4 regions of the Mesorhizobium sp. B3-2-1 genome follow, and region 3 is predicted to be linked to each of the others. Evidence: predicted binding sites of a transcription regulator. Region 3 holds the regulator's gene; each other region holds the start of a gene.
What was found. Region 3 encodes LexA, which represses DNA repair genes until DNA is damaged. Its sites were predicted from a motif close to TGTTCNNNNTGTGTTCNG; they were not measured.
Positions count from the first base shown of each region.

Region 1: FJW08_RS21775 (YifB family Mg chelatase-like AAA ATPase) is a predicted target of LexA. The motif match lies at 3,505-3,522, and genes of this name have one in related genera.
Region 2: FJW08_RS12265 (helicase-related protein) is a predicted target of LexA. The motif match lies at 2,756-2,773, and genes of this name have one in related genera.
Region 4: dinB (DNA polymerase IV) is a predicted target of LexA. The motif match lies at 3,257-3,274, and genes of this name have one in related genera.

Region 1 is NZ_VFTI01000022.1:51,328-57,008, forward strand. It holds gene FJW08_RS21765 (malate synthase G) at 1-1,274, shown strand, start outside; gene FJW08_RS21770 (GNAT family N-acetyltransferase) at 1,281-1,751, opposite strand; gene FJW08_RS21775 (YifB family Mg chelatase-like AAA ATPase) at 1,882-3,414, opposite strand; gene FJW08_RS21780 (cupin domain-containing protein) at 3,864-4,235, shown strand; gene FJW08_RS21785 (hypothetical protein) at 4,742-5,188, shown strand; gene FJW08_RS21790 (ester cyclase) at 5,251-5,673, shown strand; gene FJW08_RS21795 (TetR/AcrR family transcriptional regulator) at 5,677-5,681, shown strand, end outside.
Region 2 is NZ_VFTI01000009.1:175,764-181,444, forward strand. It holds gene FJW08_RS12265 (helicase-related protein) at 1-2,589, opposite strand, end outside; gene FJW08_RS12270 (hypothetical protein) at 2,889-3,125, opposite strand; gene phbB (acetoacetyl-CoA reductase) at 3,324-4,049, opposite strand; gene FJW08_RS12280 (acetyl-CoA C-acetyltransferase) at 4,156-5,334, opposite strand; gene phaR (polyhydroxyalkanoate synthesis repressor PhaR) at 5,631-5,681, shown strand, end outside.
Region 3 is NZ_VFTI01000002.1:30,277-35,957, forward strand. It holds gene FJW08_RS01955 (ABC transporter permease) at 1-33, opposite strand, end outside; gene FJW08_RS01960 (ABC transporter ATP-binding protein) at 39-818, opposite strand; gene FJW08_RS01965 (ABC transporter substrate-binding protein) at 877-1,863, opposite strand; gene FJW08_RS01970 (GntR family transcriptional regulator) at 2,017-2,790, shown strand; gene lexA (transcriptional repressor LexA) at 3,201-3,944, shown strand; gene FJW08_RS01980 (ComEC/Rec2 family competence protein) at 3,938-5,681, opposite strand, start outside.
Region 4 is NZ_VFTI01000005.1:80,833-86,513, forward strand. It holds gene FJW08_RS06995 (dihydrofolate reductase family protein) at 1-36, opposite strand, end outside; gene FJW08_RS07000 (alpha/beta hydrolase) at 33-971, opposite strand; gene FJW08_RS07005 (SDR family oxidoreductase) at 1,080-1,958, opposite strand; gene FJW08_RS07010 (dihydrofolate reductase family protein) at 2,081-2,668, opposite strand; gene FJW08_RS07015 (helix-turn-helix domain-containing protein) at 2,778-3,194, shown strand; gene dinB (DNA polymerase IV) at 3,307-4,554, shown strand; gene FJW08_RS07025 (YkvA family protein) at 4,953-5,336, shown strand; gene FJW08_RS07030 (sterol desaturase family protein) at 5,399-5,681, opposite strand, start outside.

The DNA of each region.
Region 1 (5,681 bases), on a different contig from region 3:
GCAAGGGCGGCAAGAGTTTCGTCCGCAAGCTCAACCCCGATCGCGTCTACACCGCGCCTGCCGGCGGCACGCTGACCGTGCCTGGCCGCTCATTGATGCTGGTGCGCAATGTCGGCCACCTCATGACCAATCCGGCGATCCTGGGCCGCGACGGCAGCGAGGTGCCGGAAGGCATCATGGACGCCGCGATGACGGCGCTGATCGCACTGCACGACGTCGGGCCGAAGGGGCGGCGGATGAACTCCCGCGCCGGCTCGATGTATGTGGTGAAGCCGAAGATGCACGGGCCGGAGGAGGTCGCCTTCGCGGTCGAGATCTTCGACCGTGTCGAAGCTTTGCTCGGCATGGCCCGGAACACCATCAAGATGGGCATCATGGACGAGGAGCGGCGCACCACGATCAACCTCAAGGAGGCGATCCGCGCGGCACGCGAGCGCGTGGTGTTCATCAACACCGGCTTCCTCGACCGCACCGGCGACGAGATCCACACCTCGATGGAAGCCGGCCCGATGATCCGCAAGGGCGACATGAAGCAGGCCGCCTGGATTTCCGCCTACGAAGCCTGGAATGTCGACACCGGTCTCGAATGCGGGCTCGCCGGCCATGGCCAGATCGGCAAGGGCATGTGGGCGATGCCCGATTTGATGGCGGCCATGCTGGTCGAGAAGATCGCGCACCCCAAGGCCGGCGCCAACACCGCCTGGGTGCCGTCGCCGACGGCGGCGACGCTGCACGCCACGCACTATCACAAGGTCGACGTGCATGCCGTCCAAGCGGCGCTGAAGAGCCGGCCGAAGGCCAGGCTCGACGACATATTGTCGGTGCCGGTGGCCGTGCGGCCGAACTGGACGCCCGACGAGATCCAGCGCGAGCTCGACAACAATGCGCAAGGCATTCTGGGCTATGTCGTGCGCTGGATCGACCAGGGCGTCGGCTGCTCCAAGGTTCCTGACATCAACGATGTCGGCCTGATGGAAGACCGCGCCACGCTGCGCATCTCCTCGCAGCACATCGCCAACTGGCTGCGCCACAAGGTCTGCTCGGAAATCCAGGTCAGGGATTCACTGCAGCGCATGGCCGCAATCGTCGACCTGCAGAATGTCGGCGATCCGCTCTACCGGCCGATGGCGCCGGATTTCGACAGCTCGATCGCCTTCCAGGCCGCCTGCGACCTGGTGTTCGAGGGGACGAGCCAGCCGAACGGCTATACGGAGCCGGTGCTGCATAAGCGGCGGCTGGAGCTGAAGGCGCGGGAGAGGCAGGGATCAGCCTGAAAGTCCTCACACGCCTTTGATCGCGCACGACAGGAATACGTCAGTATGCCTGACATGCGCCGGGATTTCGCGGAAAGGCGCGCAGGGGCTGAAGCCGAACGCCTCATACACAGCAACGGCACTTTTCATGTAAAAACTCGTATGGATTAGCACCGTGCGAGCTGGACCCTTCTCGATTTCCGCCAGCACGGCACCCATTAGTGCGCGGCCTATACCCTGCCCGCGGGAGGATGCGTCGACAAAGAACTTGTGAAGCTCCACCGTGTCGTCGCCGAACTGGTCGAAGGCGAGGCAACCCGCCGGCAGGGTTCCCGACCGAGCAACGAACGCCACGGCATTCGGCGCGCCGAATTGCGATGCCAGTTGAAGGCCGCTGGTTTCCGGCTGGAAGAGCGCCCTTACATCCTCCTCCGAGACGCCAAGAGGTGCGGACGCGTCGACATCCCATTGCGCAAGCCTGCGGCAGAGCATGGCCATGATCACGAAATCTTCGGCGCTGCGCGCCGGTGAAACTGAAATCATCCACGCCCCCGATTAGCCCCGCGCCATCATAGCAGGCACCCTTCGGCGCGAAACGCACATCGTCGAGTGCATTCGAGGGTGGCGTCTACGCCGCCTGTGCCACGCGCTCCGCACTCATCCGATAAGAAATCGCCTCGGCCAGATGGATGCGCCCAACCGTCTCGCTGGCGTCGAGATCGGCCAGCGTGCGGGCCACTTTCAACACCCGGTGGTAGGCCCTTGCGGAAAAGGCAAGTTTTTCGCTAGCGTCCTTGAGCAGCGACAGGCCGGCGGCGTCCGGCATGGCGATCGCCTCGATGACCGCGGGAGAGCAATGCGCGTTGGTGGTGGCGCTGTTGACGCCGAGCCGTTCGAAGCGCTCGCGCTGGAGGCTGCGCGCGCGGCCGACGCGGAGTGCAACTTCGGCGCTCTTCTCCGCCCGGTCGGGCCGGATCAGGTCGCTGGCCGAGACCGCCGGCGCTTCGATCCTGAGATCGATGCGGTCGAGCAGCGGGCCTGAGATGCGTGCCTGATAGTCGGTGCGGCAGCGCTCGCCGCGCAGGCAGCGATAGCCCGGCTCGCCGGCCATGCCGCAGCGGCACGGGTTCATCGCCGCCACCAGCTGGATGCGTGCCGGATAGGTGACGCGGTGGTTGGCGCGCGCGATCATGCAGTCGCCGGTCTCGAGCGGCTGGCGCAGCGCATCGAGCGTCTGCGGCGTGAATTCGGGGAACTCGTCGAGGAACAGCACGCCGTGATGTGCGAGCGACACCTCGCCCGGCCGCGCGCGTATGCCGCCGCCCACCATTGCCGCCATCGAGGCCGAATGATGCGGGGCGCGGAATGGCCGCCGGTCGGTCAGCTTGCCTTCGCCGAGCTCGCCAGCCACCGAGGCGATCATCGAAACCTCGAGTAATTCCTTCGGCGCCAGCGGCGGCAGGATCGACGGCAAACGCTGCGCAAGCATCGATTTGCCGGAACCGGGCGGACCGATCATCAGGAGATTGTGGCCGCCGGCGGCCGCCACTTCCAGCGCCCGCTTCGCCGTCTCCTGGCCCTTGATGTCGGCAAGGTCGGGCAGGTCGCGCGCCGAGGCGTGGATGCCGGCTTCCGGGCGCGACAGCACCTGCGTGCCGCGGAAATGGTTGGCGATGGCAATCAGGCTGCGCGGCGCCAGAATGTCGAATTCCCGCCCCGCCCAGGCCGCTTCCGGTCCGCAGGCGAACGGGCAGATCAGGCCCTTGCCCTGGGCATTGGCGCCGATCGCGGCGGGCAAGGCGCCGGCGACCGCGGTAATGGTGCCGTCGAGCGACAGTTCGCCGAGCACGACATAGCCGGCCAGCATGTCGCCCGGAATAGCGCCGAGAGCCGCCATCAGCCCGAGTGCGATCGGCAGATCGTAATGGCTACCTTCCTTGGGCAGGTCGGCGGGCGCCAGATTGATCGTTACTTTCTTCGACGGCATCGACAGGCCCGACGCATGCAGGGCCGCCTGGACCCGTTCGCGGCTCTCGGCCACCGCCTTGTCCGGCAGGCCGACGATGTGCATGTTGACTTTGCCGGGCGCGATCATCACCTGCACGTCGACCGGCACGGCCTCGATGCCCTGGAAAGCGACCGTACGAACCCGCGCCACCATTTTCTGCCCCCGATGCCGGCTCGCCGCGGGCCTTGTGAACAGGCCGCGAGCGACGTCAACGCAAGACAACCACAGATTTCAGGCCTAGGCAAGAACAATACAAGAACAAAAAGGAGGGATTTCGTGGAAAAGGCTAGCCCTCCCCACGCCCTCGGTTTGTCCCCCACGCAAGGGTTCCACTGGCCCCCCGATCAAACCCGGAACATCTCCGGAACCTGTAACCGCCCCGGTTGCACAGCGCTTGTATGCGGTTGCAGAAAGCGGAACATGGTTAAGACAAAATGAAAACAGGCCATTCGACCCGGCGCCGCAGAGGAGAGGAGCGGGCACGGTCAGTATATATTTTAGCAACTGCTTATAATTGTATGCCGGCTCCAAATGGGATATGAATTCGTCGCGGTTCCGACAATCGCAACGTCAGGCTCCGCGTCGAGTACAGGGAGGATGACATGGCCGGTGTGGAAGTCAGCAAATTTGCGTCCAAGTCTCACAACAGCCCGGATGAAGTTCGCACGCCGGACAAGACGCGCGTCGAAGTGGTGCGCCTTCCCGGCTATACGTTGGGCCGGCTCAACATGGAGCCGGGCTGGAAATGGTCCGAATGCGTGAAGCCGGTAGTCAAGACCGACAGTTGTCAGGTTTCGCATGTCGGCTACGTCGTCTCGGGAACCATCACCATCAAAATGGATGACGGAACCCAGAAAACGTTCGGGCAAGGCACATCCTATACGATACCGCCGGGCCACGACGCCTGGGTGGAAGGCAACGAACGCTTCGTCTGCATCGAAGTCATGAGTGCCGAGCAGTATGCCAAGGCATAGTAGGATCTAGGCTCCAGGCCGAGCGCGGTCGGCAGGTGGTAACGGCTGCCTTCCTTGAGCAGGTCCGCCGCCGATGCCTGGAGCGCCGCCTGTCCGCGCTCGCGGTCACCGCCTTGTCGGGCAGGCCGACGATCTGCATGCCGCCCGGCGCGATTCATCAGCGGGACATCGGCCGCCACGAGGCCGGGAGCCATTGTGCGAACCCGCCACCAGCTGTCCGGGCCCTGAACGAAGTCCGTCCGCCACGCTGCGATCAGGTGAGATCAGACCAACACCCCAGCCCTCGCCGGAGCGATAGCTGCCGCGGCCGACCCGCGTCCAGTGCCCCGGGATGTCAAAACCATCGTCTCCTAATAAGATTATTATTGCAATGAGACAGAAATCTCACTATGAGGTGCCCATCGTTCAATCTCACCCAGGGATCACACCACATGTTTTCGACCCGAGCATTTCATTCCGATGCCTCTGAACATCATCGCTGGACGCCCCCTGGGCCGATCCTTCGAATGTTGCTCGTAGCGGCGCTGCCAATTGGGCTCGCCATGGGCGCCGCGAGCGGCGCGTCTGCCGGATCGTTGAAGGCCGAACTTAGTCAACTGCCGAGAATCCGGGTCCTGCCTGCCGGCGTGGTGCAGATTTCACCCTATGTGCCCGGCATGGGCGAGCATTGGGCGAACCCGGCCAATCTGCCCTTCGGACCCATCTACTGTGTGATCGAGGGCCACATCACCTGCATGGAGTATATGATTTCACAGAAGGATTTCGCCGAAGGCGTCTCCCACAACAAGCTCGTGCCTTGGTTTGACGGCAAGCGGCAGCCTCCCATCAATCACATCGATATCGGGTTCGAGCCAAACGGCCACCATGGCTACGAAATTCCGCACTACGACATTCACATGTATTTCCTGTCGCCGGAGGCCCGTCTGGCCGGCGACAAGCTCGTCACGAAGTAAGACTGCTAATCCGCCGCCGCGCCGATGCCGCGGCATCATTCCCGCGAACAATGAGAACCAAGATGATGCTTACCCCCAAGGACATGGATCGGAAGATTGACGAGCATTTCGGCTTCGAGGCAAGCGACAACGTCGAAGGCGTGCTGCGGACCCTGTCCGAAGACGTCGAGCACGACGTTGTCGGCTGGCCCTTCGGACCCTCACATGGACGCGATGCTGCCCGCTCCTTCTACCAGGCGACGTTTTCCGATCTGGCGGAAAGCTCGGTCGATTGCGTCAAGAGGCTTTACGGCGATGGCTTCCTCGTGGATGAGTCACTATGGCGGGGCCGCGCGCCAGGCCGACCCTTTGGGCTTGAAGGCCGCAATCGTCCTTTGGAGTTCCGGCTGCTCCATGTCATAGAGTTCAACAGCCAGGGCGACATCAAGCGGGAAAATGTCTGGCTCGACCTTGCAGCAATCATTCGGCAACTGCCACAGGACTGATCAATGAC
Region 2 (5,681 bases), on a different contig from region 3:
GGCTTCCACTGCCGCCTCTTCCGCCGCCTTGGCCTGTTCCGCGCGGGCTACCTCTTCGGCTGCCTGCTTGGCAGCGGCGGCTTCCCGCGCGGCAGTGTCCTGCGCTTCCAGCCGTGCCTTGACTTCCGCCACCGGTTTCGGCTCGGCGCGATAACCGAGACCCTTGAGGATCTCTTCCATGTCGTCGGCGGTGGCGCCGAGGATCGACATCATCGGCGGCGTCACCATGAAGGACTGGCCGTCATAGGCGCCGTCCGGTCGCTGGCCGAGGCCGGGCTTCCAGTTGGTCGCCGGGCGGATCAGGTCGGCCAGCCGCTCGAGAATATCGATGCGCACGGCGCGGCGGCCGAGATTGCGGTAGCCGGCAAGCTTGTAGAACGCCTTGTCGAAGGCCGGATCGATGACAACAGAGGTGCGTCCCGACGCCAGCGCATGGACGACGTCGCCGAAGCCCGGCTTGTCCTTGCCGTCGTTCTTCAGCGCCCAAAGCAAGGTCACCAGTCCGGCGGGTGCCGGCTTGATCAGCGCCGGCACGAAGACGTGATAGGCACCGAAGCGCACGCCGAGCCGGCGAAGTGCCGCGCGACCTTCCTGGTCGAGCGACTTCATCTCCTCGGCGATGTCGCGGCGATTGATGAGGCCGAAATTCTCCACGAGCTGGAAGGCGATGCCGCGGCCGATACCGGAAATCTGCTCCGCATTCTTCAAGTCGACCAGCGGCTTGAGCAGGGATTCGATCTGGAAATTGACGAAACGCTCGGCGCGCGCGGCGACCTTGTCGCGGGCCGGGCCGGTGAGTTGTTCGTCGGCCAGCAGCACCAGCCGCGGCTTCAGCGCGTCCTCGCCCGAAACCAGCGTGCCGATCGGTGCGCCGATCCAGCGCAGGGTGCCGTCCGAGCCGAGCGCGAGGTCGCCATTGGCGCAGGCGCCGAAGCGCTCCGCACGGGCCTCGAATTCGGCGGCCAGCGCTTTTTGCGCGGCCGTGCGCACGGCCTTGGCGTCCTCGCCGCCGGCGGTCTGGTCGGCGGTGAAGCGGAACCCTTGCAACTCGCCGACATGATGGCCTTCGACAAGGACGGTTCCGGTAGGACTGATTTCGGCTTCGGGCATGGTATTTTCTCTAAGGCGCCGCATGAGGACGGAAGTCCTGCGGTCTACGAAGCGTTTCGTCAACCGCTCATGCAGCGCATCCGACAATCTGTCTTCGATTTCACGCGTCTTTTCCCGCCAGTGTGCCTGATCGGCCAGCCAGCCGGGCCGGTTCGACACGAATGTCCAGGTGCGGATCTGGGCGATGCGGTGCGACAGCGTGTCGATATCACCCTCGGTGGTGTCGGCGCGGCGCACCTGCTCGGCCATGTAATTCTCGTCGACATGGCCATGCCGGGCGAGGTCCATGTAGATCGAGGCGATGAGGTCGGCATGCTGGGCCGGCGCAATCTTGCGATAGTCGGGCAGCGCGCAGGCTTCCCACAGCAGCGCCACGCGTTTCGCATTGGTCGAGAGCGCGCGGATGCCTTCGTCGCGGGAGAGATGTTCGAGCGCCTGTGCATCGACGGCCGGCAGCGCGCGTGTCAGGCCTTCGACCGGGGCGTTGGTTTCGATCGATCGCTTCAGCGCATCGAGGCTGGCGAAATCGAATCGGGCGGTGCGCCACTGCAGCACCTTCACCGGGTCGAACTCATGGCCCTCGATCCTCTGGACCAGATCCTCGTCGAGCGGATCGACCTGACCGGTGACGCCGAACGTGCCGTCGCGCAGGTGCCGGCCGGCGCGGCCGGCGATCTGGCCGAGTTCGGCCGCCGTCAAATTGCGGTACTGGTATCCGTCGAATTTGCGGTTCTGGGCAAAGGCGACATGGTCGAGATCGAGGTTGAGACCCATGCCGATCGCGTCGGTGGCAATGAGATAGTCGACATCGCCCGACTGGAAGAGCGCCACCTGGGCATTGCGGGTGCGGGGCGACAGCGCCCCGAGCACGACGGCCGCACCGCCTTGCTGGCGGCGGATCAGCTCGGCGATGGCGTAGACCTCGTCGGCGGAGAAGGCGACGATCGCGGTACGCCTTGGCAGGCGCGTCAGTTTCTTGGAGCCGGCATAGGCCAGATGCGACAGCCGCGGCCGCGTCACCACCGAGACGCCCTTCAGCAGCCGCTGGAGAATGCCGTGCATAGTGGCCGCGCCGAGCAGCAGCGTTTCCTGGCGGCCGCGCAGATGCAGGATGCGGTCGGTGAAGATATGGCCGCGTTCGAGGTCGCCGGCCAGTTGCACCTCGTCGATGGCGACGAAGGCAGCGTCGGACTCGCGCGGCATGGCTTCGACGGTGCAGACCGAATATTTGGCGCCTAGCGGCTGGATCTTCTCCTCGCCGGTGATGAGCGCCACCTTGTGGGCGCCGACCTTCTCGCAGACGCGCGTGTAGACCTCGCGGGCCAGCAGCCTGAGCGGCAGGCCGATGACGCCGGTTTCGTGCGCCACCATGCGCTCTATGGCGAGATGGGTCTTGCCCGTGTTGGTCGGGCCAAGCACGGCGGTCACGTCGCGGCCCGACAGGATCAGCGGCTCGGTGTGTTTCTGCTGAATGTTCATCGGCTCGGAAATAAGGCTTTCTGGCCTCTCGTGGTCGGGAGCGTGCCTGGACGGCGCGTATGACAGCCGACACATAGGGATTTCGGGCGCGAAGCGAAAGCGGAATGTTCCGGCAGGGTGCCGAAGACGTCCGCGTCGACCCGCAAATGAGCCGCTGCTTAACAGTTGGAACGAGTCTGGAACGAATCAGCGACGAATCGCTGACTCCGAGAGATTCAGCTTTTGTTCACGGCTAGATATGGATTTTGTGACGACGAGTCTCACCACATGCTGAATCGTCGAAACTGGCCCGTTTTATGCTAGGTAGGCCTTGCCGTTAACTTTTGCCGGTAAACGATGCGGGAAATACGGTACGCCCCGCTCAACATTATGAAATTGTTAATCTTTCTGAACTTGGCGTTAAGGAATTGCAGGCAATCGAGGCCATTAATGTTAACATTGCGCTCAAAGCCGGAACGAATCGGCGACAAATCAGCGCCAGCGGTATTTTCTCCTTTTGTTCCCCCAATATCTTGTGTTGTGAACAGCTTATCCACCGAGAATCCACAGGCTTGACCACAGGGTTTCGCACAGACGCGGCTGCCGTCATTAACCTTTGCGTGCCGGATTGGAGCATCGCGCCATAGCGAAGCCTTCCAAGGATCAAGCGTCGTTTGAAAGCGGACCGGTTTCCCGGTCCGCTTGTTGCGAGCACGCGTCGATCCCCCAGCCGTTGGCTGCGGTGAGAAGAGGACTCAGATGAAGTACTGGCCACCATTGGCGGTGAGGGTCGAGCCGGTGATGAAGCCGGCGTCTTCGGAAGCCAGGAAGACAACGCAGCGCGCGATCTCTTCCGGTTCGCCCAGGCGGCCGACCGGGATTTGCGGGATGATGCGTTCGTTGAGCACCTTCTCGTCGATCGCCTTGACCATCTCGGTGGCGATGTAGCCGGGGCAGATGACGTTGACGGTGATGCCGGCGCGCGCGCCTTCCTGGGCGAGCGCCTTCGAGAAGCCGATATCGCCGGCCTTGGCGGCGGAGTAGTTGACCTGGCCGGCCTGGCCTTTCTGGCCGTTGATCGAGGAGATGGTGATGACGCGGCCGAACTTGCGGTCGCGCATGCCGCTCCACAGCGGATGCGTCATGTTGAAGACGCCGGACAGATTTGTGTCGATGACCTCTTTCCACTGGTCGCGCGTCAGCTTGTGGAACATGGCGTCGCGGGTGATGCCGGCATTGTTGACCAGCACCGACACCGGGCCGAGGTCGGCCTCGATCTGCTTGATGCCGGCGGCGCAAGCGTCATAGTCGGCGACCGACCATTTGTAGACCGGAATGCCGGTTTCGGCCTTGAACTTCGCCGCCGCGTCGTCGTTGCCGGCATAATTCGCGGCAACCGAATAGCCGGCAGTCTTCAAAGCGGTCGAGATCGCCGCGCCGATACCGCGCGATCCACCCGTGACGATTGCAACCTTGGTCATGCATTTCCCCTTTTGAAATCGCCCTGTTGTCGGGCTTGGCAGGCACTGGATTTGCCACAGGCACTACATATGAACCGGGCGGCTTGCGCCGCCCGCCCAAAATCTATCAGAGAGCCTCCACACACATGGCGACGCCCATGCCGCCGCCGATGCATAGGGTGGCGAGACCCTTCTTGGCGCCGCGTCGGCGCATCTCGAAGACCAGCGTGTTGAAGATGCGGGCGCCCGAGGCGCCGATCGGGTGGCCGATGGCGATGGCGCCGCCATTGACGTTGACGATCGAGGGATCCCAGCCCATGTCTTTGTTGACGGCGCAGGCCTGTGCGGCGAACGCCTCGTTGGCCTCGACAAGGTCGAGATCCCCTGCCGACCAGCCGGCCTTTTCCAATGCCTTGCGCGAGGCGGGAATGGGTCCGGTGCCCATGATCGCCGGATCGACGCCGGCGGTTGCCCAGGACGCGATCCGCGCCAGCGGGGTGATGCCGCGCCTGGCGGCTTCCGCTTCACTCATCAGCAGCGCACCGGCAGCACCGTCATTGATGCCGGAGGCGTTGGCCGCGGTCACCGTGCCGTCCTTGTCGAAGGCCGGCTTCAGCTTGGTCATAGCATCGATCGTGGCGCCGTGGCGGATGTACTCGTCCTGGTCGACAATGGTGTCGCCCTTCTTGCCCTTGATGGTGAAGGCGACGATCTCGTCCTTGAACTTGCCGGCCTTCTGCGCGGCCTCGGCCTTGTTCTGCGAGGCCAGCGCGAACTGGTCCTGGTCGTCGCGGGTGATCTGGAACTGGCGGGCGACGTTCTCGGCGGTGTTGCCCATGTGGTAGCCATTGAAGGCGTCCCACAACCCGTCCTTGATCATGGTGTCGATCATCTTGTAGTCGCCCATCTTGACGCCGGCGCGCAGGTGCTCGGCGTGCGGCGACAGCGACATCGATTCCTGGCCGCCGGCGATGATCACCTTGGCGTCGCCGGTGGCGATCTGCTGCATGCCGAGCGCGATGGCGCGCAGGCCAGAGCCGCAAACCTGGTTAAGGCCCCAGGCGGTGGTCTCCTTGGGCAGGCCGGCCAGGATCGAGGCCTGGCGAGCCGGGTTCTGGCCTTGCGCCGCGGTCAGCACCTGGCCGAGGATGACCTCGTCGACCTCGGCCGCCTCGACACCGGCACGCGTCAAAAGTTCCTTGACGACGACGGCGCCGAGTTCATGCGCGGGCGTGGCGGCGAAGGCGCCGTTGAAGGAGCCTACGGCCGTGCGCGCGGCGCTGGCAATGACGATGGAAGCGGACATTTTCTTCTCCAGACTTCAAGGGTGTTGTTGTGCCGTTGAGGACTTTTCTTGCCCTTTCCCAACCCCAAGTCAAACCGGAAATCGGCATGGCGCCGATGCGCCGCAAGCAGACCTCGCCTCGTGGCGCCGGCGGTCTGGCCGGTGCTGCGCAGCATATTTAGCCTGCCATGCAGCATTATATTATCCCGCACTGCACAAACTGCTTGGAATTATGAGGCTTTTGCGCATATCCTCAAAAAGGGCGCAATCGTTACCGGCTGCTTACTCAGGCGTGCCGGTGTCCGGGGAGGATGCAGATGGCCGCAAAAGACGACCCGATCATTATCAAGAAATACGCCAACCGCCGC
Region 3 (5,681 bases):
GAAGCTGGTGAGAACGTCCTCGATAAAGCCCATGATGATCAGCTCGCCAGCAGCATGCGGTCGGTCTTGACGGAGAAATGGCCGATCAGATCGATAACCGTGACCCTCGCCTTCTCTTCGCCTGTGACCTCCAGGAGGACACGGCCGGCGTCGAGCATGATCACCCGGCTGCCATAGTCGACGGCGTGTTGCATGTTGTGGGTCACCATCAAGGTCGTCAGCTTCAATGCGCTGACGGCGCGCACCGTTGCCTGCATGACGATCTCGGCCGTGCGCGGATCGAGTGCCGCGGTATGCTCGTCGAGCAGCAGCAGGTCCGGCGATCCGCCGACTGCCATGATCAGAGACAGGGATTGCCGCTGCCCGCCCGAGAGCAGGTCGACGCGCGTGCCGAGACGATTTTCGAGGCCGAGACCCAGTATCGATAGGCGTTCCCTGTAGGACGCAAGCCGGGTGGCGTTCAGGCCCTGGCGCAAAGTGCGCTTGCTGCTGCGCAAATCAGCCAGCAGCATGTTTTCCGCGACCGTCATGCTGGCGGCGGTACCGCGCATCGGGTCCTGGAACACCCGAGCCAGCTTCGCGGCGCGCTTGTGCACGGGCATGCCAGTCACATCGGTGCCGTTGATCAGGATCTGGCCGGAATCGAGGATCAGGGCGCCGGAAATGGCGTTGAGCATGCTGCTCTTGCCGGCTCCGTTGGAGCCGATGACGATGCCGAACTCGCCCGTGGCAAGCGACAGGCTGAGACCGTCCAGCGCGACCTTCTCGTCGGCCTGGCCCTTGTAGAACACTTTGCGCGCGGATCGGATCTCGAGCATCGTTCCTCCCTGACCTCAAGGTGACGGCGTCCGCGCCGTCACCCTCACAGCCCCGATGTCAGTCGACGATGCAGCCGCAATCGGCCATCGAAGCCGGTATCTCGATGCCGAACGCCGCCATCGCCTTGCGCGAGATCGTCGCCATGTGGTCCTTGTAGGCAGGACGTGACGGCGCGATCGTCTTGGGATCCTTGCCCCTTAGGATTTCGGCGGCGATGTTGCCGGCGTTGATACCGACCTGCGTGTAATTGACCGCGAAGCTTGCCGGCACGGTGCCGTTGCGGACCGCGCTGTCATCGGAATTGACGACCGGAATACCGGCCTGGCGGGCGGCCGCGGAGACAGCGGCGATCGCCGGCTGGATCAGGTTCGAAGCCGGGCCGTAGATCACGTCGGCCTTGCCGGCAAGCGAAGCGATGCGCTGCTGGATGTCATTGACGTTGTCGATGCCGACTTCCACGACCTCGAAGCCGGCGGCGGGTGCCGCCGCCTTGATCTTTTCGACCAAGGCAACGTCGTTGGCCTCGCCCGGATTGTAAGGCACGCCAAAGCGCTTGGCGTTCGGCAGCAGCTTCTTGGTGAAGGCCATTACCGCGGCGACGTCCTGCAGGTCGCTGGCGCCGGTCATGCCTTCGTCTCCGGAGTCCCATGACGGTACCAGCTTGGCCGCCACCGGATCCGTGACCGCGGCAAAGACGATCGGAATGCCGGAGCCCGCGAGCGCCTTCTTGGCGATCTGCGAGACCGGCGTGGTGATGGTGTAGATCAGCTTGGGCTGCTCCGCTTGCAGCTTGGCGATCATCTGCGGCACCAGCGATGCATCGAAATTCGTATGGCTCTCCGTATAGACGACGTCCTTGCCCTCGACGAAGCCATTATCCGTCAGCGCCTTCTTGAAGCCGGCTATAGCGGCGTTGAGCTGGGGGTGCTCGCCGAAATTGGCAATGCCGATGCGTATCTGATCGGCAGCGGCAGTACCCGCGCTCACCATCAATGCGCCGGCCAGGAACAAACCCGACAACCAAGCGGATTTCGACTTCAACATCATTTCCTCCCAGATTTGATCAGCGCCGCTTGGAGCGCGGCTACTGCGGCGATCATGGTCAGTCCGCCGGCCCGTGTCAAATATTATATATAATTCTTGCCATGCTCCGACATCATATATAATTTTTCTCTGCCAGACGACGGATGGACCGCGATGCAGGATCAAACCAGCTCCACAAAGACGGAGGCAGCCTATCAGCTGTTGCGGCGCGATATCCTGACCACGCGCCTCATGCCCGGCGCCCCGCTCAAGCTGAGTGCGCTGCGCGGTACCTACGGCGTCGGCTGGACGCCGTTGCGAGAAGCCTTGTCGCGGCTCGAGGCCGAACGCCTAGTCACCGCCATCAGCAATCGCGGCTTTACCGTGGCTCCGGTGTCGCGGGCCGAACTGGAGGATCTGGCGCGCGCCAGGATGGTGGTCGAGATCCCCCTGTTCCTCGAAGCGATGGAGAAAGGCGGCAAGGAGTGGGAGGATGCTGTCGTCACCGCCCACTACCGGCTCTCCCGCTGCAAGACCGCGGTCGACGATCCCTCGGATGCGGCCGTCGACAAATGGGACGAGAACCACGAGGCTTTCCATGCGGCGCTACTGAGCGCCGCCACATGCGACTGGCTGCTGCGTTTCCGCTCGACAATCTCGGATCAGCTGCGCCGGCACCATCGCTTTCTTGGTCTGGCGCCGACATTGCGGGCCGCGGCTGGCCTCAAGGATGGCTATGAAGCGGCGATGAAGGCACTGCGCGAAGCGATTGCGATCGAACACCATACCGCGATCATGGAAGCGGCACTCGATCGTGACGTCGAGCGGGCCAAGGCGCTGATGACGGCGCATATCGGCTACACCCTGCGTGTCTACGTCCACAGCGAAGACAGCGGCGCAACCGAATACGCTGCCCGCGCCGGCAGCTCGAAAGCGAGTTCGGGATGACTTCAGCGCTCCTGCGACGCCTGTTCGCACGCACTTGATCGGGGCCGGCCGGACGCCTGGATCCATCGCTGCCCGAAGCTACGATCGTTGGCGTTTTGATTTCGTTTCGTTCCGCGAATGATGGATCCACAATTTTTACGATCCACCCCCGGAAAAGCCCTCCAAAAGACTGATGCCAAGCCTCGGCGGAGGATGGGCCACAGCCCATTAACCAAAACGATTTCAATGTGCTTGCCGACGGCGGAAAAGGTCGATTGCCGTCCGCTGTCGCGGGCAAAAAACTTCAGATGCCTTAACAAATTCATTAAACTTTAAACGGTTGCGGAACACAACTGGAACAGATAGTGTTTGTTCTGGGTTTGTTTTTCGATTCTGGTTCAGACCTTTCGTTCAATGCCTTGGGGGCCGCCATGCTGACACGCAAGCAACATGAACTGCTGATGTTCATCCACGAACGGCTCAAGGAAAGCGGGATACCGCCCTCCTTCGACGAGATGAAGGAAGCGCTCGATCTTGCCTCCAAGTCGGGGATCCATCGCCTGATCACGGCGCTGGAGGAACGCGGCTTCATTCGCCGGCTGCCCAACCGGGCGCGCGCGCTGGAAGTGCTGCGGCTGCCGGACTCGATCGCGCCGGGCCTCAATGCGGCGAAGAAGTTCTCGCCAAGCGTCATCCAGGGCAGCCTTGGCCAAGGCGGTCTCGGCCGCCAGATCAGGCCGGCGGCGGCGCCTTCTCGCCTGCCGGCGGCCGGTAACGACGACGATGCGGTTTCAGCCGTGTCCATTCCGGTCATGGGCCGTATCGCCGCCGGTGTGCCGATCGATGCCATCCAGCATCAGACGCATTCGATTTCGGTGCCGCCGGACATGATCATGGGCGGCGAGCACTATGCGCTGGAGGTCAAGGGCGACTCGATGATCGAGGCCGGTATCTTCGACGGCGACACGGTCATCATCCGCAATGCCGATACGGCAAGTCCGGGCGAAATCATCGTGGCGCTGGTCGATGAGGAGGAAGCAACGCTGAAGCGGTTTCGCCGCAAGGGCGCTTCGATCGCGCTCGAAGCCGCCAATCCAGCCTACGAAACACGCATCTTCGGGCCAGACAGGGTCAAGGTGCAGGGCAAGCTGGTCGGGCTGATAAGACGCTACTGAACCGGTTTGCCATCGGGTTTGTCAGGCTTTTTATAGGGCGGCAGCCCCCTCGCCTCGCGTGAGAATTTTCGCTGCTCGTGCCAGGGCCGGTATGGTCCGTCGACGGCGAATTCGATCGCAGCCGGGCTCGTGGCCGACTGGGGATCGAAGAAGACGGCGGCACTCCCCTTGCGGGCGAGTTGCCGTTTCGTGACGACGAGAACCAGCGGATTGTGGCAGGCGTCATAGGCGGTAGCGTCATTGACGACGATCAGGTCGGCGAAGGCGCAGGCCTTCCAGGTGTTCTTGCGATCCTCGACATAGGCGATGATTGCGCCGGATGGGTGCCTGGCAAGACACAGGCCTTCGCGGCAATAGAACGGCGATCCCTGCGGCAGGTCGGTGGGACTAGCGATGTCGAATTGCCCGTCCGTCTTGTCGAACATTTCCGGTTTGACGATTGATTCTGAGACCAGGGCGCGTTTCCAGTTTTCGGCTGCGAATTCGTTCGGACGTTCCCGGTTGACGGCCAGTTCGCCATTGCCGATCGGCAATGCGACCAGCCGCGCATCTTCCGAGATCAGCACATCGGGCGTGCGCGTGTGCGACACGGTCAACAGGCCGGCAAGCGCGAATGGCAGCGCGGCAAGCCGCAGCCAGGTCGTCGCCATCGTCGCGATGACCAGCGCGACGGTGACCAGCAGCACGGATTGCTGCGAGATCAGCCCGACCCCATCGATCGGAGAGCGCTCCGATATCCACGCCGATACGGCGATCATCGCCGTCAGGCCCTTGCCCATGAGGTAGAGAGCCGGCCAATCCAACCCGAACGGCATCAGCAACGCGCTGGCGACAGCCAGGAACATCACAACCGATACGATCGGCATGACGGCCAGATTGGCGAACAGGCTGAGCGGCGACACCCGCTGGAAATGCCAGATGGCAAACAGCGCCGTTGCGCTGCCGGCGATGATGGATGTCACGGCCAATCCACCTGTCGCCAAGAGGAACTTTCGCGTCAGGAACCCGGGCAGGGATCGCTTTGGCGGCGGTGGCCTCGTCTTTCCCGCATGGTGGTCGGCCCAGCCGGCATAGGCGCCTACCAAGGCCGCTGTCGCAGCGAACGACATCTGGAAGCTCGGGCCGACGACCTCGTGCGGGGAAACCAGGATGACGGCGATCGCCGAGATCGCCAGGTTGCGCATGGTCAGTGCCGCGCGATCGAACAAGACGGCGGCCAGCATCACCGCCAGCATGATGAAGCTGCGCTCGGCGGCGACGACGACGCCGGAAATGACGAGATAGGCGGCGATAGAGAAAAGTGCGGCGGCGGCCGCGTATTTCTTCACCGGCCGGCGCGCGGAAAAGCCTGGAAACAGCGCGAAGACGCCGCGTAACAGACCCATGATGGTGCCGGCCACCAGCGCCATATGCAGTCCCGAAATGGAGATGATGTGATAGATGCCGGTACGCCGCATCGCTTCGTTGATTTCATTGGGAATGCCGGCGCGCACGCCAACGATCAGCGCCGCCGCGATCTCGCCTTCGGCGCCGCCAATGCTGCCCCTGATATGGTCGGCGATGGCTTCGCGGGCATCTTCGATGCCAGAAAAAAGGCGTGCCGGCAGCGGCATCTCACCGTCGTCGGCGGAGACAACGGTTGGATTGCCGAGAAAGAAGCCGCTGCCGCCGATGCCGGCGAAATAGCTCTCGAAGGAGAAGTCGTAGCTGTCCGGCCGCACCGGACCGGTCGGCGGC
Region 4 (5,681 bases), on a different contig from region 3:
GACGAAACTCGACACGATCAGCCGCCGCACGCTCACGCCGCCTTTTCGCTGGTCTTTTCACCGGCAGCCGGCAGTCCCATTCTCGGCCGTACCCAGGCGGCGAAGCGGGCAATGGCATCGTCGGCCTCCGGCGCCCGCCCCGCCATCATCTGGAAGGAATGCAGCATGCCGTCAAAGACATCGAGCCGCGTCTCGACGCCCGCCTGCCTCGCCCGCTCGGCGAACATGAGGCTTTCGTCGACCAGCGTCTCATCGGCTCCAGCCTGCAGGAAGACGGGTGGAAAACCGGAGAGATCGGCGTAAAGCGGGCTGACCTCGGGATCGCGCCGATCGGCATTGCCGATGAAATTGGCCGCCAGCCAGTCGACGGCTTCCTTGGCAAAGGCCGGATCCTTTTCACGGTTGGTCTCGTAGCTGGCAGCGGTCATCGCCATGTCGAACCAGCCGGAGATGATCAGCGCGGCGACCGGCAGCGGCCGTCCCTGCGCACGCAGCCGCTGCAGGACGCCATAGGTCAGCACCGCGCCGCAGGAGTCGCCGGCGATCACGACACGTCCGGGGTCGAAGCCCTGGTCGGCGAGCCAGTTCCAGGCCGACATCGCCGCCTTGAGCTGGGCCGGGTGCTTGGCCTGATGCGCCAGCGGATAGTCGTAGAGCAGCGCCTGGCAGCCCACGGCCTTGGCGAGATGGCCGACCATCTTGCGGTGGGTGTAGATCGAGCCGCCGATGAAGCCGCCGCCATGCGCATAAAGCAGCACCCGCTGCTCGTCGGCGCCTTTGGGCACGACCCACATCGCCGCCACGCCGCCGGCATCGACCTCGATATAGTCGACGCCGCGCGGCTCGCCGGTCAGCGCCGTCCAGTGGATATCGTTGTGGTCGATGATCGCCTGCGGGCTGGTCAGCTTGCCCGCATTGGCCGCGATCGCGGCGTAATGGTTCCTATTTGCCTCGCTCTCGATGCTCGCCATGATATTCTCCCGGGATTGCGGGTCGCGGAAGGCGCGACCTTCGGAAGGCAGAGACGTACGGGCAGGCAAAAAGGATACGTGGCGGTGGGCGCTTTTTTGCGGACGCGCTCAGCCTCCGCCAAATATGGCAGCATGCCGCCGGGCGAATTCGACGAACGGCGTCGGCCGCACGCCGAACATCTCATGCGTCGCCAGATGCACGCGCGATTTCGGCCGCCGCAGCCGCTCGGCCAGTTGCTCGTCCAGCGCATCGGCGAAGGTGAGAGAAATGCCGCTGGCCAGCAGATTGCGCCGGCGCTCCCGCGGGCTGATATCGACATAGCGGACCGGCTTGCCGATCGCCTGCGAAATCCGCGCCGCGATGTCGCTCATGGTCAGCGCCTCAGGTCCGGTCATGTCAAGGCTCTCGCCTTCGTGGCCACTGTCGCGCAGCAGACGGACGGCGACCTTGGCGATGTCCTCGACATCAACCGGCGACAGCTCGGTGTCACCAAGCGCCAGATGGAAGGCGCCTTCGGCTGCAATGGTCGGCGCGTCGCGCAAATAGACCTGCATGAACTGGCTGGGGCGAAGGTGGGTCCACGCCATTCCGGCGGCTTCGAGATAGCGCTCGATGTCCTCATGCATGCGCGTGAAGCGGAACTTCGTCGCGTCATAGCCGATGTTGGATTCGGCACCGGAAAACTTCACCACATGCGCGACGCCGGCCTGCCTGCAAGCGTCGATGAAACGGCACTGCGTCTCGACCATGTCTTGCGCCGCGGTCGAAATCATCAGCACGCGATCGATGCCGTCGAGTGCCGCGCCAAGCGTCTCCGCCCGGTTCATATCGCCCTCGACCAGTTCGACGCCGGCCAGTCCGCCGAGCCCTGCCGCGGATGCCCGGTCCAGATCGCGAACCAGCGCCCTCACTTGATGCTTCTGCCGCGCGAACTCGCGCATGATTGCCTTGCCGTTCAGGCCGGTGGCGCCTGTCACCAGGATCATGGTCTGTCTCTCCATTCAGCGTTGATGCGGCCGCCCTTCCAGCGACCGCACCTTGAAGACGAAGAGAAGCGGGCAAAGGATTCCAGCCAAACGGCTTTTATCGGCGCGAGGCTATGCGCCGATCAGCCCGCCGGCGCATAGCGGCTGACCACCATGCCGCAGGCATAGGCCTTCGAACCGAGCAGCCGCAGGTTTCGGAACCCGCCCTGGTCAAAGATGCGGCGGCCCGCGCCCAGCACGGCAGGATTGACGAACAGCTGCAACTCGTCGACCAGCCCTGCCGCGATCAGCGCCGAGGCGAAGCCGGCGCCGCCGAAGACGGCCATGTCGCCGCCCTCGCCCGCCTTCAATGCGTTGACCTCGCGCGACAGGTCGCCGCTTACCACCGTCGTACGCTCCCATCGCGAGGCCTCGAGCCTGTCGCTCGGCACCACCTTGCGCGCCTCGACGACACGCCGGGCGAAGGCATAGAACGGATCGGCCGGATATTTCCTCGCCGCATTGCCCCAATGGGTGAGATAGCCCTCCTCGGCCATCTTGCGGCTGAGCAGGATGGTGTCGATGCCGGCGAACACGGCGTTGAAATCCTGTTTCAGTTCAGCGTCCCAGCCATTGTCGTCGCCCCATTCCCAGAGTTGCCACGGGTGGTCAGCATCGGCGCCGACGAAACCGTCGACCGACATCTGCATCTGCAGGATGAGCTTCTTCATCAGGTTGTCCTCGTCAGGTTTGGCCGGAAACGATTTACTTTCGGAACCATTTGACCCGCGGGAAAAATGATGTCAATAGTAAAATGATTTAAAAATGGAACCATAGGGAATGTCGACGCGCGAAAGATCCGGTTGCCCGATCAACCTGTCGCTGGAACTGCTCGGCGACCGCTGGACGCTGCTCATCATCCGCGACCTGATCTTCGCCGGCAAAAGGCATTTTCGCGAGTTCCTGCAATCCGATGAAGGCATCTCCTCGCGCACATTGGCCGAGCGGCTGCAGACACTGCAGGATGAAGGCATCATCACCCGCAGCGGCGACCCGAGCCACGGGTTGAAGGCAATCTACCGGCTGACCGAGGCCGGCATCGACCTCTTGCCGGTGCTGGCCACGCTCGGCGCCTGGGGCAGCAGGCACCGCAAGGCCGACGGTCAACTTGCCCGCATCGCCAACGAACTGGCGGCCGGCGGCGAGCCGGCGCTGGAACGGATGAAGGTGGCGCTGCGGGCGGAGCATATCGTCTAGGCTCCTCCTCGCCTGTGGACAAGGACGAGCCTCGGTGCTTCGCGTTGACAACGATCCGCATTTGTTCTCTATATGTTCTTATCTATCAGCAATCGCGGATGAGCGGAACAGGATGGAAACGACGGCCACCATCCTGCATGCCGATCTCGACGCCTTCTATGCCTCGGTCGAGCAGTTGCTCGACCCGACATTGCGCGGCAAGCCGATCGCGGTTGGCGGCGGCGTGGTGCTCGCTGCCTCTTATGAGGCCCGTGCCTTCGGCGTGCGCGGCAGCATGCCGGGGCGCAAGGCGCGCGAACTTTGCCCGCGATTGATCTTCGTCGGCGGCAATTTCAGCCACTACCAGCGGCTGGGCGACGCGGCGATCAAGGTGCTCGACGATTTCACGCCGGTAGTCGAGCGCATCTCCATCGACGAGGCCTTTGCCGATGTCGCCGGCTGCACTCATCTGTTCGGCTCCCCCCGGGAGATCGCGACGGCGATCCGCCGCCGTGTGCGGGCAGAACTCGGTCTGCCGATCTCGATCGGCGTGGCGCGCACCAAGCATCTGGCCAAGATCGCCTCGCAGGTCGCCAAGCCCGACGGGCTGGTGGTGGTCGACCCCGGTACCGAGCTTGCCTTCCTGCACGACTTGCCGGTCTCGCTGATGTGGGGCGTCGGGCCGGCGAACAGGGCGCGGCTGGCCGAGATCGGCGTCGAGACCATCGGCGAACTGGCCCGGACGCACAGCGGCGCGCTGACGCGGCTGCTTGGGCCCGCAGCCGGCGAAAAGCTCGCGGCCCTGTCGTGGAACCGCGATCCGCGCAAGCTGGAAACGCAGCGACGGGCGCATTCGGCCGGCGCGCAATCGGCGCTCGGGCAAAAACCGGCCGTGGCGCGGGTGATCGTGCCGACACTGCTGCATCTGGCCGACCGCGTCGCCAGCCGGCTGCGCGCCAGGAACCGCCCCGGCCGCACGGTGACGGTGCGCGTGCGCTTTGCCGATCTCAGCGCCGTTACGCGCTCGATCACGCTGGAGCAGCCGATCTCGGCGACCATCATGCTGGCCGAGATCGCGGGGGATTTGGTGCGCGGCGTGCTCGTCGATCATCCACGGGAGAAGACGATCTCGCTGCTGGCGATCTCGGTCTCGCACCTGGAGGAGAGCGTCGAACTGCAGCTTGACCTGCCGCTCGGCCTTGCCGACGAGAAGCGCCGCCCGGGCAGCCAAAAAGGGCTCGCCCGTTTCGGCGCCGACCGCGCCATCGACAAGATCCGCGAGCGCTTCGGCAAGCAGGCGGTCGGCTACGGCACGGTGGCGCTGGAGGCGGCGCGCTCGGTGCCCGATGAATTCAGGGAGTTGGCGGAAAAGGAACTGTGAGCGGAGGAGCCTCAGCCCCTCGCCGCTACTTTCCGGTTCAACGTCCGGAGCTAACCGGCGCGGCGGTCACGGCGGACAGCAATTCGCGCTTCACCAGCACCGGCTTTTGATAGATTTTCTTCACGGCAATTCCCCAAGCCCGAGCGGCTGGTGCAGTAACATCCAGCAGGCATGGCTTGTCAAGAACGCGAAATTGGGTAGCAGGTCAGTTTGCAGATCGCGGACATCGTTGCAATGATCGAAGCTATGCATGTCGCCCGGAAGTGTTTTCGGTTCCGGGACAACGACATGCATAAAATCAGAAGCTTACAGCAGATCGGGCGAATCCTATCCGCCGCGACATGCTGTAAGGAGCGGAGACGCTGATCGTTAGCGGGTCTTATAAGGAGAGTTGCCGCGTGACTGTCCTTGACAAGGCAAAGCAGTGGGCGAGGGCCATCAAGCGCGATGTGGTGGCCTTGTGGCTGGCCGCCCGCGACCCTCGCGTTCCCTGGTACGCCAAAGTTGCCGCCGGCGCAGTCGCCGCCTACGCGCTCAGTCCTATCGATCTGATACCCGATTTCATTCCCATACTTGGATATTTGGACGATCTGATCATCGTACCACTCGGCATCCTGCTTGCGGTGAAGTTGATCCCCGCCGATCTGATGGCGGAGTTTCGCGCGGAGGCCATTCGCCGATCCAAACCGACCAGCCGCGGCGGTCTCGCATTCATCGTCGGAATCTGGGTTCTGACGGCCGCCGCGCTCATCTGGTTATTCTGGCCAGGGCGCTCGGCCTAGATTTTATCGCTCGACTGCCCGCGGACCGCAAATGATGTTGGTGGCCGGTCGAAAGCCCCACGTCAAAGCCGCGCGGTGCCGAAAACCCGATCCCAGAATATCGACGTCACGCCGAAATTGGCGTTGTCGTCGAGATGGTGGTGCACCGCGTGGCGGCGCTTGAGCGTATAGAGATAGCTCGGATGGGTCGGATGCCAGTGATGGATCATGTGGTGGACGCTGACGTACCAGAGATAGCCCAGCATCAACCCGCAGCTCACCGCGCTGGCGGTCGCGAAATCCGACACCATCCAGACAGGCAGGAACGCCACCAGCGCATGCACGCCCAGGCTGAGCCAGGTGGGC